3 regions of the Paraburkholderia sp. Ac-20347 genome follow, and region 3 is predicted to be linked to each of the others. Evidence: riboswitches for the same ligand, from Rfam matches in the RefSeq annotation. Region 3 holds a riboswitch; each other region holds the start of a gene.
The links. A riboswitch is a leader RNA that binds a small molecule or an ion and turns the genes downstream of it on or off. The one in region 3 is predicted to bind cobalamin.
Positions count from the first base shown of each region.

Region 1: another riboswitch for cobalamin. It lies ahead of G3N97_RS03705 (TonB-dependent receptor); the one in region 3 lies ahead of G3N97_RS33680 (TonB-dependent receptor).
Region 2: another riboswitch for cobalamin. It lies ahead of G3N97_RS01460 (HoxN/HupN/NixA family nickel/cobalt transporter); the one in region 3 lies ahead of G3N97_RS33680 (TonB-dependent receptor).

Region 1 covers NZ_JAAGPN010000011.1:6,521-9,794, forward strand. Annotated here, with positions in the region: gene G3N97_RS03695 (CoA-acylating methylmalonate-semialdehyde dehydrogenase) at 1-391, opposite strand, end outside; gene G3N97_RS03700 (LysR family transcriptional regulator) at 600-1,541, shown strand; cobalamin riboswitch at 1,623-1,820, shown strand; gene G3N97_RS03705 (TonB-dependent receptor) at 1,911-3,274, shown strand, end outside.
Region 2 covers NZ_JAAGPN010000003.1:72,409-75,682, forward strand. Annotated here, with positions in the region: gene G3N97_RS01450 (sulfite exporter TauE/SafE family protein) at 1-147, opposite strand, end outside; gene G3N97_RS01455 (LysR substrate-binding domain-containing protein) at 353-1,282, shown strand; cobalamin riboswitch at 1,447-1,644, shown strand; gene G3N97_RS01460 (HoxN/HupN/NixA family nickel/cobalt transporter) at 1,734-2,792, shown strand; gene G3N97_RS01465 (amino acid permease) at 2,869-3,274, opposite strand, start outside.
Region 3 covers NZ_JAAGPN010000312.1:4,333-7,606, forward strand. Annotated here, with positions in the region: gene zigA (zinc metallochaperone GTPase ZigA) at 1-1,038, opposite strand, end outside; adenosylcobalamin (AdoCbl) riboswitch at 1,153-1,300, shown strand; gene G3N97_RS33680 (TonB-dependent receptor) at 1,543-3,274, shown strand, end outside.

The DNA of each region.
Region 1 (3,274 bases), on a different contig from region 3:
CGGTGTAGTCGCCCTTGAGCAGCTGCGGAATGCCGCAGGCGAATTCGATCACGTCGATGCCGCGCGCGACTTCGCCTTGCGCGTCGGCGAACACCTTGCCGTGCTCGGCGGTGATGATCGCCGCGAGTTCGTCCTTGTGGCGGTTCATCAGTTCGAGGAAACGCAGCATGACGCGCGCGCGGCGGATCGGCGGCGTGTCGCGCCAGGCCGGGAACGCGGCTTTCGCGCTCGCCACGGCGGCGTCGACGTCGGCGACTTCGCCCAGCACCAGACGGCGCGCGGCGGCGCCCGTCGCCGGATTGAAGACGGATTGCGTGCGGTCGCCCGCGCCGCGCTCGCGCTTGCCGCCGATGTAGTTGACTACGTCCGCGGAATCGGTAAAGGGCTGCATGTCATCTCCTCGAAGTGGGGTATCGATTGAGCATCGGTTGATCGTCACTGTGACGGCCAGTGTACGGAGGCGGCAGGCGTCTGCACAGCCACGCAGGCTGAATTGATTGTTTTCCAGCGTGAACAATCGCCATGCGCAGCGCTGAAAGATGCGCGGGCGCGGTGCTATCATCGGCGCATCTTTGAGGATTCGGGGCGGGAGTCATTTCGTGGATACGCAGAACGTCGAAGCGCTCTGGACCCATTTGCACTGGCTGAACGTGCTGGCGGCGCAGGGCAGTTATACGGCGGCCGCCGCGCGGCTCGGCGTGAGCAAGGCCGCGATGAGCCAGCGGATCGCCGAACTGGAACGCGTGGCGGGCGTCGCGCTGGTGCAGCGCACCACGCGCAGCGTGCGCTTCACGGAAGCGGGGCGGCGGCTCGTGGAAGACACGCGCGCGCAGTTCGAGCGCATCGCCACGAGTTTCGCGAGCGTGCGCGAAATGGCCGACGTGGCGCGCGGCACGGTGCGCGTGACCGCGCCCGTGGCCTTCGCGCGTCAGCAACTGGTGCCGCGTCTCGCGCAGTTCGCGCGCGCGAATCCCGAGGTGCGCGTGCAGCTCGAATTGTCCGACCGGCTTACGTCGATCGCGAGCGAGGGTTTCGATCTCGCGATCCGCCACAGCGCGCAGGTGCCGGAAACGCATGTGGCGTTCAAGCTCTGCGACACGCGTTCGGTGATCGTTGCCACGCGCGCGTATCTGAAGCAGCGCGGCACGCCGCAAACGCCCGCCGATCTCGCGCAGCACGACTGTCTCTACTATCCGCGCACGCTCGGGTCGGGCGCGTGGTCGTTCGAGAAAGCCGGACGGCGCGCCGAGCAGTCGCGCGTGAACGTGACCGTGAACGGGCCGGTGTCGGCCAATAACAGCGAGGCGCTGCGCGACGCCGCGCTCGAAAATCTGGGCATCGCGCTGCTGCCCGATTTCAGCGCGCAGGCCGCGCTGCAGGCGGGCAAGCTCGTCGTGCTGCTGCCGGCGTGGCGGCCGGTCGGGGCGTTCGCGTCGCAGTTGCACGTGGTGCGGCCCTATGGCGCGCATGTGCCGCGCGCGGTGACGCTGTTCGCCGATTTTCTGCGCCAGACCTTCAAGCAGGGCTTTCCGCTCGAATGAGCGACGCGGGCGGCGCGGCGCATCTGACGTTTTTTCGCATCGCCCGGCGCGCCGGAGGTTGACGCGCCGAACGCGCCGCCTTTACGCTCGCGCGCTGATGGTTCCCGGTGACGGGATCAAAAGGGAACGCAGTGACGGCGCGCGCGCCGGGAGTCTGCGGCTGTCCCCGCAACTGTGAGCGGCGAGTCCATGTCAGCGAGGGCCACTGGGAAACCGGGAAGGCCGGCATCGGGCGACGACCCGCGAGCCAGGAGACCTGCCATCGACCGAGGTCCAAGCAGCCGCAAAGGGCGGGGTGTCCCGATGCGCGCGCGCCGCCCGCGCGGCCGCCCGTTGCAAGGACAGTTCGACCTCAGGATCTGTCTGCTCATGAAGTATCGTCAATTCGCTCTCACCGCCCTCGCGTCCGCCGTGGCGGTCTGCGCCTGGCAAAGCGCCTATGCGCAAACGTCGCCGCAAAGTACCGAAGAAAGTGCTGAACAAAGCGCTGAACCCACTCAAACCGACGCCACGTTGCCGAACATTCTCGTCGTCGGCGACACGCAGCATCTGCCGCAATCGTTCGATCAGCGTTACGCCAGCACGCAGGTGCTCACGCGCGCCGATCTCGACCGGCTCGACCCCATCGACCCGAGCATCACGCAGGCGCTCGCCACGCTGCCCGGCGTGAGCGTTTCGCAGAACGGCGGCCCCGGCACGACGGCGTCGGTCAGCATTCGCGGCTCGGCGGGCAATCAGGTGGCCGTGTTCATCGACGGCATTCGCGTGGGTTCGGCGACCACGGGCACAGCCGCGTGGGCCGATCTGCCGACCTCGGCGTTCGATCGCGTGGAGGTGATATCCGGTCCGGCGGCGGCGTCGTTCGGCGCGGATGCCGTGGGCGGCGTCGTGCAGCTGTTTACGCGCCACGCCTCGAATCAGCCGAACCAGACCACGGTGTCGTTCGGCGGCGGCTCGAACAAGACCTTCGACACGCAGCTGCGCACCTCGGGCACCGTGCCGTCGAGCGGGCCGCTCGCGGCGCTCGGCGGGCTCACGTATTCGCTCGGTCTGCACGACTACAACACGGCGGGTATCGACGCGACCAAGCCGTGGGCCTACGGTCACGAGGACGGGCGCAATTCGTATCACGCGCAGGACGTGGACGCGCGTCTTGGCTACGCGCGCGACAACTGGTCGATCTCGACCTTCGCGCTCTATCACCGCTCGGATCTCTCGTACGACAGCGCGGGCTATGCCGATCGCCAGCGCGATCACCAGCTCACGACCGGCGTGGCGTTTCATCTCGACATCACGCCGACCACGCAGTTCGACCAGTCGTTCGGCTATGCGTACGACCGCCAGTTCCTCTACGCGAACGACCCGGGCATTCCGACCGACGAGATCGATTCGACGCGCCTGAGCACGTCGACGTCGATCACGCATCAGGAAACGGGTCACACGCTGTTCGGTCACGCGCTCTCGGGCGAGACCAAGCTCGCTTACGACTTCACGCGCGAGCAGGCGTATCTGCCCGTCGATGTGCCGGACGGCCTGCCCGCGCGCAACGATTCCGCCGTCTCGCTGCATCAGTCGGTGACGCTCGGCGACTGGACGCTGTTCCTCGCCGGACGCCACGAAATCGTGCAGGGGCAAAGCGTGAACACGGGCAACGCGGCGCTCGCGTGGGCGATCACGCCGGTGTACACCGCGCGCGTGTCGTACGGCAACGCGTTCCGTCTGCCGACCTTCAA
Region 2 (3,274 bases), on a different contig from region 3:
GCCGATCGCCATGATCGGCACGGCCTGTTGCGGCCCGAAAAAGAAGACGAGCAGCGGCATGAGCATCATCGACGAACCGGTGCCGATGATGCCGCTGAGCGTTCCCGCCATCACGCCGACGATCAGAACCAGCAGATATCCCGTCATGGCTGACGATCCGTCCGGTATGACGACGTCAACGCTGTTGACACGGAAAACAAGTTGAAGCGCATGCGCCCCTCGATGAATGAAGACTGACAGGAATAGGCGGAAATTCGTGGGCTGGATCGCCACAATTATGACAATCGTAGGTTCGGCGGCAGCATATATCAAATGAGTTAATATCGCCGCAGATGAGAATTAAAGTCACATCATGACGCGAGCCAGAAACACGCCGGGGAGCGGCGAAAAGCTTCCGCCGCTCAATGCGCTTCGCTATTTCGAGGCCGTCGCGCAGCATGGCAGTCTGACCGCGGCGGCGGCGAGCCTGCACGTCACGCACTGGGCGGTCGGCAAGCAGATCCGTCTGCTGGAGGACTGGTTCGGCGTGCCGCTGTTCGAGCGCCGCGCGCGCGGCGTGGTCCTGACCGACGAAGGCGCCGCGCTGCTCGGCGACGTGAGCAGCACGTTCGAGCGGCTCGCCAGCGCCGCCAGCCGCTTGCGCCGCCATGACGTGCCGGTCCGCGTGTCGGGCATCGTGCGCGTGAACGTGCAGCCCAGCTTTGCACTCGGATGGCTACTGCCGCGTCTGGAAGATTTCCACGGCCGCTATCCCGAGATCGATCTGCGGCTCTCCACGACTTCGCGCAAATTGCGCTATATCGGCCAGGCATTCGATATCGGCGTGCGCTCCGGACCGGAACACGGCGACGGCGTCATCACGCGTACGCTGATGGCCGACGTGCGGCTGCCCGCATGCAGCCCGGCGCTTCTGCATCGGCATCCGATTCGCGAAGCGGCGGACCTGCGTCACCACACCTTGCTGCATTCGAGCACCACACGGTCTGCATGGTCGAACTGGCTGCGCGAAGCGGGCGCGGCGGATCTGCAGCCGCATCGCGAGATCGAACTCGACCACACCTATCTGCAGCTTGCGAGCGCGATCGAAGGCCTCGGCGTCGCGCTCGCGTCGCTGCCGCTGATCGCGCGGGACATCGCCGCCGGGCGGCTGGTCTGCCCGATTGCCGCGCCGGCATGGCGCGCGCCCGACTACACGCTGGTGATCAACGCCGAACGCGCGCGCGACGAAGCCGTCGTGGCCTTCGGGCAATGGATGATCGATCTCGCCGGGCGCGAGGCTTGACGTCGCCGGTTCAATCGGCAAGCCGCAAGCAATAAGCAACAGGCCGCCGAAAGAAAGATTGCGCGCCGCTTTCAATGCATGCGCAACGGAAAGGCCGTCGAATGCCTCGCCGTTAAATCAGCGCTTTTTTCCCGCGAGCAATTGACGTCCCGCCTATCCGCCCTTTACGCTTGCGCGCTGATGGTTCCCGGCGACGGGATCAAAAGGGAACGCAGTGACGACGCCTTGCGTCGAGTCTGCGGCTGCCCCCGCAACTGTGAGCGGCGAGTTCGCGCCATATAGCGCCACTGGGAAACCGGGAAGGCCGGCACGCGAATCCTGACCCGCAAGCCAGGAGACCTGCCATCGACCGAGGTCCATGCAGCCGCAACGGGCGGGGTGTCCCAATGCGCAAACCACCGCTTCGCGCGGTGTGCCGTTGCAGGACAGCCCCGACCTCAGGATCTGTCACATGTCCATCGCTCTCGAAACGGCCGCTGCGCCGGGAGCCCTTCGCCGCCGCGTCGCCGGCATTTACGCCGTGCTCGCGGTATTCAATATCGGCGCATGGATCTGGGCGTTCATCGCTTTTCACGCGCATCCGCTGCTGCTCGGCACCGGCCTGCTCGCCTATGGTTTCGGCTTGCGTCACGCCGTCGACGCCGACCATATCGCCGCCATCGACAACGTCACCCGCAAGCTGATGCAGGACGGTCAGCGCCCGGTTTCCGTGGGCTTCTTTTTCGCGCTCGGTCACTCGGCCGTCGTGCTGCTCGTGGCGATTGCCGTCGCGGCGACAGCGGCCGCGCTCGAAAGCCGCTTCGAGGCGTGGAAAGATATCGGCGGCGTCATTTCGACGAGCGTCTCCGCGCTGTTTCTGTTTCTGATCGCCGCGATGAACATCGTCATTCTGCGCGGCGTGTGGCGCGCGTTCGGCAAGGTCCGGCGCGGCGAACGCTACGACCACGACGATCTCGATCTGCTGCTGAACAGCCGCGGTCTGCTTTCGCGCCTGTTCCGCCCGCTGTTTCGCCTCGTGTCGCGACCGCTGTGGATGCTGCCGCTCGGCTTTCTGTTCGGACTCGGCTTCGACACCGCGACCGAAGTAAGCCTGCTGGGCATTTCCGCGAGCCAGGCGGCGCAAGGCGTGTCGATGGGCGTGGTGCTCGTGTTTCCGGTGCTGTTCGCGGCGGGCATGTCGCTCGTCGATACGACCGACGGCATCCTGATGCTCGGCGCCTACGACTGGGCTTTCGTGCGCCCCATCCGCAAGCTCTATTACAACCTCACGATCACGCTCGTTTCCGTCGCGGTCGCGGTGCTCATCGGCGGGATTGAAACGCTCGGTCTGCTCGCCGATCAATTCGACCTCAAGGGCGGCTTCTGGAATGTGATCGGCAGCCTCAACGACAACTTCAACAACCTCGGCTTCATCATCATCGGCGTGTTTATTTTTGCGTGGGTGGTGTCGTTCCTCATCTATCGCCTGAAACGCTACGACGAACTGCCGGCGCTGCAATCCGATCGTTGAACGCGCAATCACGCGACATCGCAAGACACGTTCGGCGACCTCGCCCGCGCACGCAAACGGGCGAGGACGTCGTGAATCAAGCGCGCCGCTGACGCAGATAACCCACCGCCGCGAGCGCCACGCAACATCCCAGCGTGGCGATCACTTCGCCGCGATGATCCTCGCTGAGCACCATCACCACGAAGGCGCCGCAGATCAGCGCAACGACCAGCACGCCGAGAAACGGGTGCAGCCACATCCGCACCTTCAACGGCCCGGCGGACACGAGTTGCTGACGCAGACGCAACTGGCTCACAGCAATCACGAGATACACCAGCAGCGCGATCGCGCCGGTCGTCGACAGCAAGGCGTCGAAGACGTATTTCGGCGCGAGATAATTCGCACCGCACGCCACGAACGCCACGAGACTCGACGCCATCACGGCGCGCGCCGGCACGCCGCTCGCGGTCGTGCGCGTGACGAAGCGCGGCGCCTGCTCGCGG
Region 3 (3,274 bases):
GCCCACTTTCTCGTCCCAGTTGCCTTCGATGAATTCGAGCGACTCTTCGTCGGTCGGCCAGCGATGCTTCGGCACCGCGGCCCACCACAACCCCGCCATGCCGTGGCGGCACACCGCGCCCGCCTGTGACCACGACGCCGCGTGCGTCGGCCGGCTCGCGAGCCAGAAGAAGCCCTTCGAGCGCACCACGCCCGGCCATTCCGAGTTGATCAACGCCCAGAAACGCTGCGGATGCAGCGGTCTGCGCGCGCGCCACACGAAGCTCGTGATGCCGTATTCCTCGGTTTCCGGCGTGTGCTCGCCGCGCAGTTCCGCGAGCCAGCCCGGCGCTTTCGACGCTTCCTCGAAATCGAACAGACGCGTATCGAGCACGCGATCGAGCGGCACGCGGCCGAACTGCGCGACCTCGATGCGCGCACGCGGATTGAGCCGCCGCAGGATCGCCGTCAGCCGCTCGAGCCCCGCGTCGTCGATCAGATCGACCTTGTTGAGCACGATCGCATCGCAGAACTCGACCTGCTCGATCAGCAGATCGACGACCGTGCGCGTGTCCTCGTCGCCGAGCGATTCGCCGCGCGTCTGCAGGCTGTCCTGCGAGCCGTAATCGCGCATGAAATTGAACGCATCGACCACCGTCACCATGGTGTCGAGGCGCGCGACGTCCGAAAGACTCTGGCCGCTTTCGTCCGCGAACGTGAAGGTTTCGGCCACCGGCAGCGGCTCCGAGATCCCCGTCGATTCGATCACGAGCTGATCGAAGCGCCCTTCGCGTGCGAGCCGGTTCACTTCGAGCAGCAGATCCTCGCGCAGCGTGCAGCAGATGCAGCCGTTGCTCATTTCCACGAGCTTTTCGTCGGTGCGCGAGAGTTCCGCGCCGCCGTTGCGCACGAGCGCGGCGTCGATGTTCACCTCGCTCATATCGTTGACGATGACCGCGACGCGCCGTCCTTCGCGGTTGTTCAGGATGTGGTTGAGCAGCGTGGTCTTGCCCGCGCCCAGAAAACCGGACAGCACGGTGACCGGCAAGCGTGAATCCATCGGATGACTCCTTCGACGAGTGTGGGGATCGGGGCGCTGGCCCGAATAAATGTTATGTTATAACATTCTCAATAGAACCGGCAACGAAGGAATCAGGCCACCGGGCGGGCCGCGTGCCTTACAATTCTGTCGCCATGTCCGGAAGCTGGTGCAAATCCAGCGCGGTCGCGCCACTGTGATCGGCCTTCGCGCCGAAAGTCAGACCTGGGCATCGGCGCACATCAATCGCATTTTCGGGGCGCGAAACCCCTGGAGAAATCAGCATGTCTGCACCGGACACCTCGCGGCGCGCGTTCGCTCGCCGCCCGTTCCTCGTCTCGAACGTTCATTCGCGCGTCGGCGTCGGCTTGACGTTGGTCCGCTAGGCGTTCGTCGCTGCGCCGCACTCCGTTTCGCTGCCCGCTTTTCGCTTTCGCGTCGATCGCCTCGACGCGGGCCTGCGTACGCGCTCGCACGCCGCGCGCCCCGCATGCCTCGCATAACAACAACGCACACCGTATAAGAATGGACGTATCCACACCGCTTTCGAGCGCCCGGCGCTTCGCCGTGCACGGCGCCTTCGCCTGCTCCTGCCTCGCTCACGCCGCTCACGTTTTCGCAGAAGGCGACAGCGCTTCGGCCGTCGATGCCGCGTCGTCAACCGAGTCGTCAACCGCTTCGTCATCGACCTTGCCCGCCGTGCGCGTGAACGCCGCGTCGTCGCAAGCTGCGTCGTCCGGCAAGCCGGACCTCACCACGCCGCTCAGCACCGGCAGCCGCCTCGGCCTCTCCAGCCTCGACACGCCCGCGAGCGTCGACGCCATCGGCAGCGCGCAACTGAGCGCGCGCGGCGACAACAACGTGACCCAGGCCGTCACGCGCGCCGCCGGTTTCGCCACCGACGCCGCGCCCGGCAACGGCGGCACCTCGGTCTCCGTGCGCGGCTTCAGCGGCCCCGAATCGGTGACCACGCTTTACGACGGCCTGCGCATGTACGCGGGCGCGGGCACCGTGTCGTTCCCGTTCGACACGTGGTCGGCGGAACGCATCGAAGTGCTGCGCGGCCCGGCCACCGTGCTCTACGGCGAAGGCGGCATCGGCGGCGTCATCAACGTCGTGCCGAAAGCGCCGCAACGCGACTACGCGACGACGATCCAGCTCGGCGCGGGCACCTATGGCGAGAAACGCGTGGCGCTCGACACGACCGGCGCGCTCGGCCCGATGCTTTCCTACCGCTTCTATCTCGCCGACGACCGCAACAACGGCTGGCTGCCGCGCGGCGAATCGCACACGACCGCGCTCGGCGGCGCGCTGCGTCTGGACGTGAATCCGCGTCTCTCGTTCACGCTCGATTACGACTACGGCCGGCAAATGCCCGCGCGTTATTTCGGCGTGCCGGTGACGGACGGTCAGCTCGATCCCGCGCTCGAACGCCAGAATTACAACGTCGGCAATGCGTCGATCGCGTACTTCGACCAGTGGACGCGCCTGAACACGCAATGGCGCGCCGCGCCCGGCATCACCGTGCGCAACCAGCTCTACTATCTGGTCACGAACCGCCACTGGCGCGACAGCGAAAGCTACACACTGATGGGCGACGGCAACGTGCAGCGCAGCGATTACCTCGAAATCCTTCATCACGAACGGCAGGTCGGCGATACGCTCGACGCGACCTTCGACGGCCATCTGCTCGGCCGCCAGGACCGCCTCGTCGTCGGCGCGGATTTCAATCAGATTTCGTTTCTCGACACCAGCAATTCGCCCTATGACGGTTCGTCGATCGTGCCGCAATACGGCTTCGATCCGGGCGTGTTTGCGAGCCCCGATCCGACCGTGCCGCAATATCGCACCAGCACGCGCCAGGCGTCCGTGTACGCCGAAAACCGCCTTGAGCTGACCGATCGCCTCGCGTGGGTCGCGGGCCTGCGCTACGACCATATCGACTATCACCGCGATACCTTCGCGACGGTCAGCGGTCCCGCGTCGTCGTTCGATCGCACCTTCGCACACACGGGCTGGCGCACCGGCCTCGTGTTCTCGCTCACGCCGGATCTCTCGGTCTACGCGCAATACACCACGGGCGCCGAGGGCGTGGGCTCGCTCGTCACGCTCTCGAAGTCGAGCAGCAACTTCTCGCTCGCCAACGGCGAACAATGGGAAGCGGGCGTCAAGCAGCAGTTGTGGGGCGGACGCGCGTCGTGGACGCTCGCGTTCTATCAGATCGTCAAGCGCGATCTGCTGAGCACCGATCCGTCGA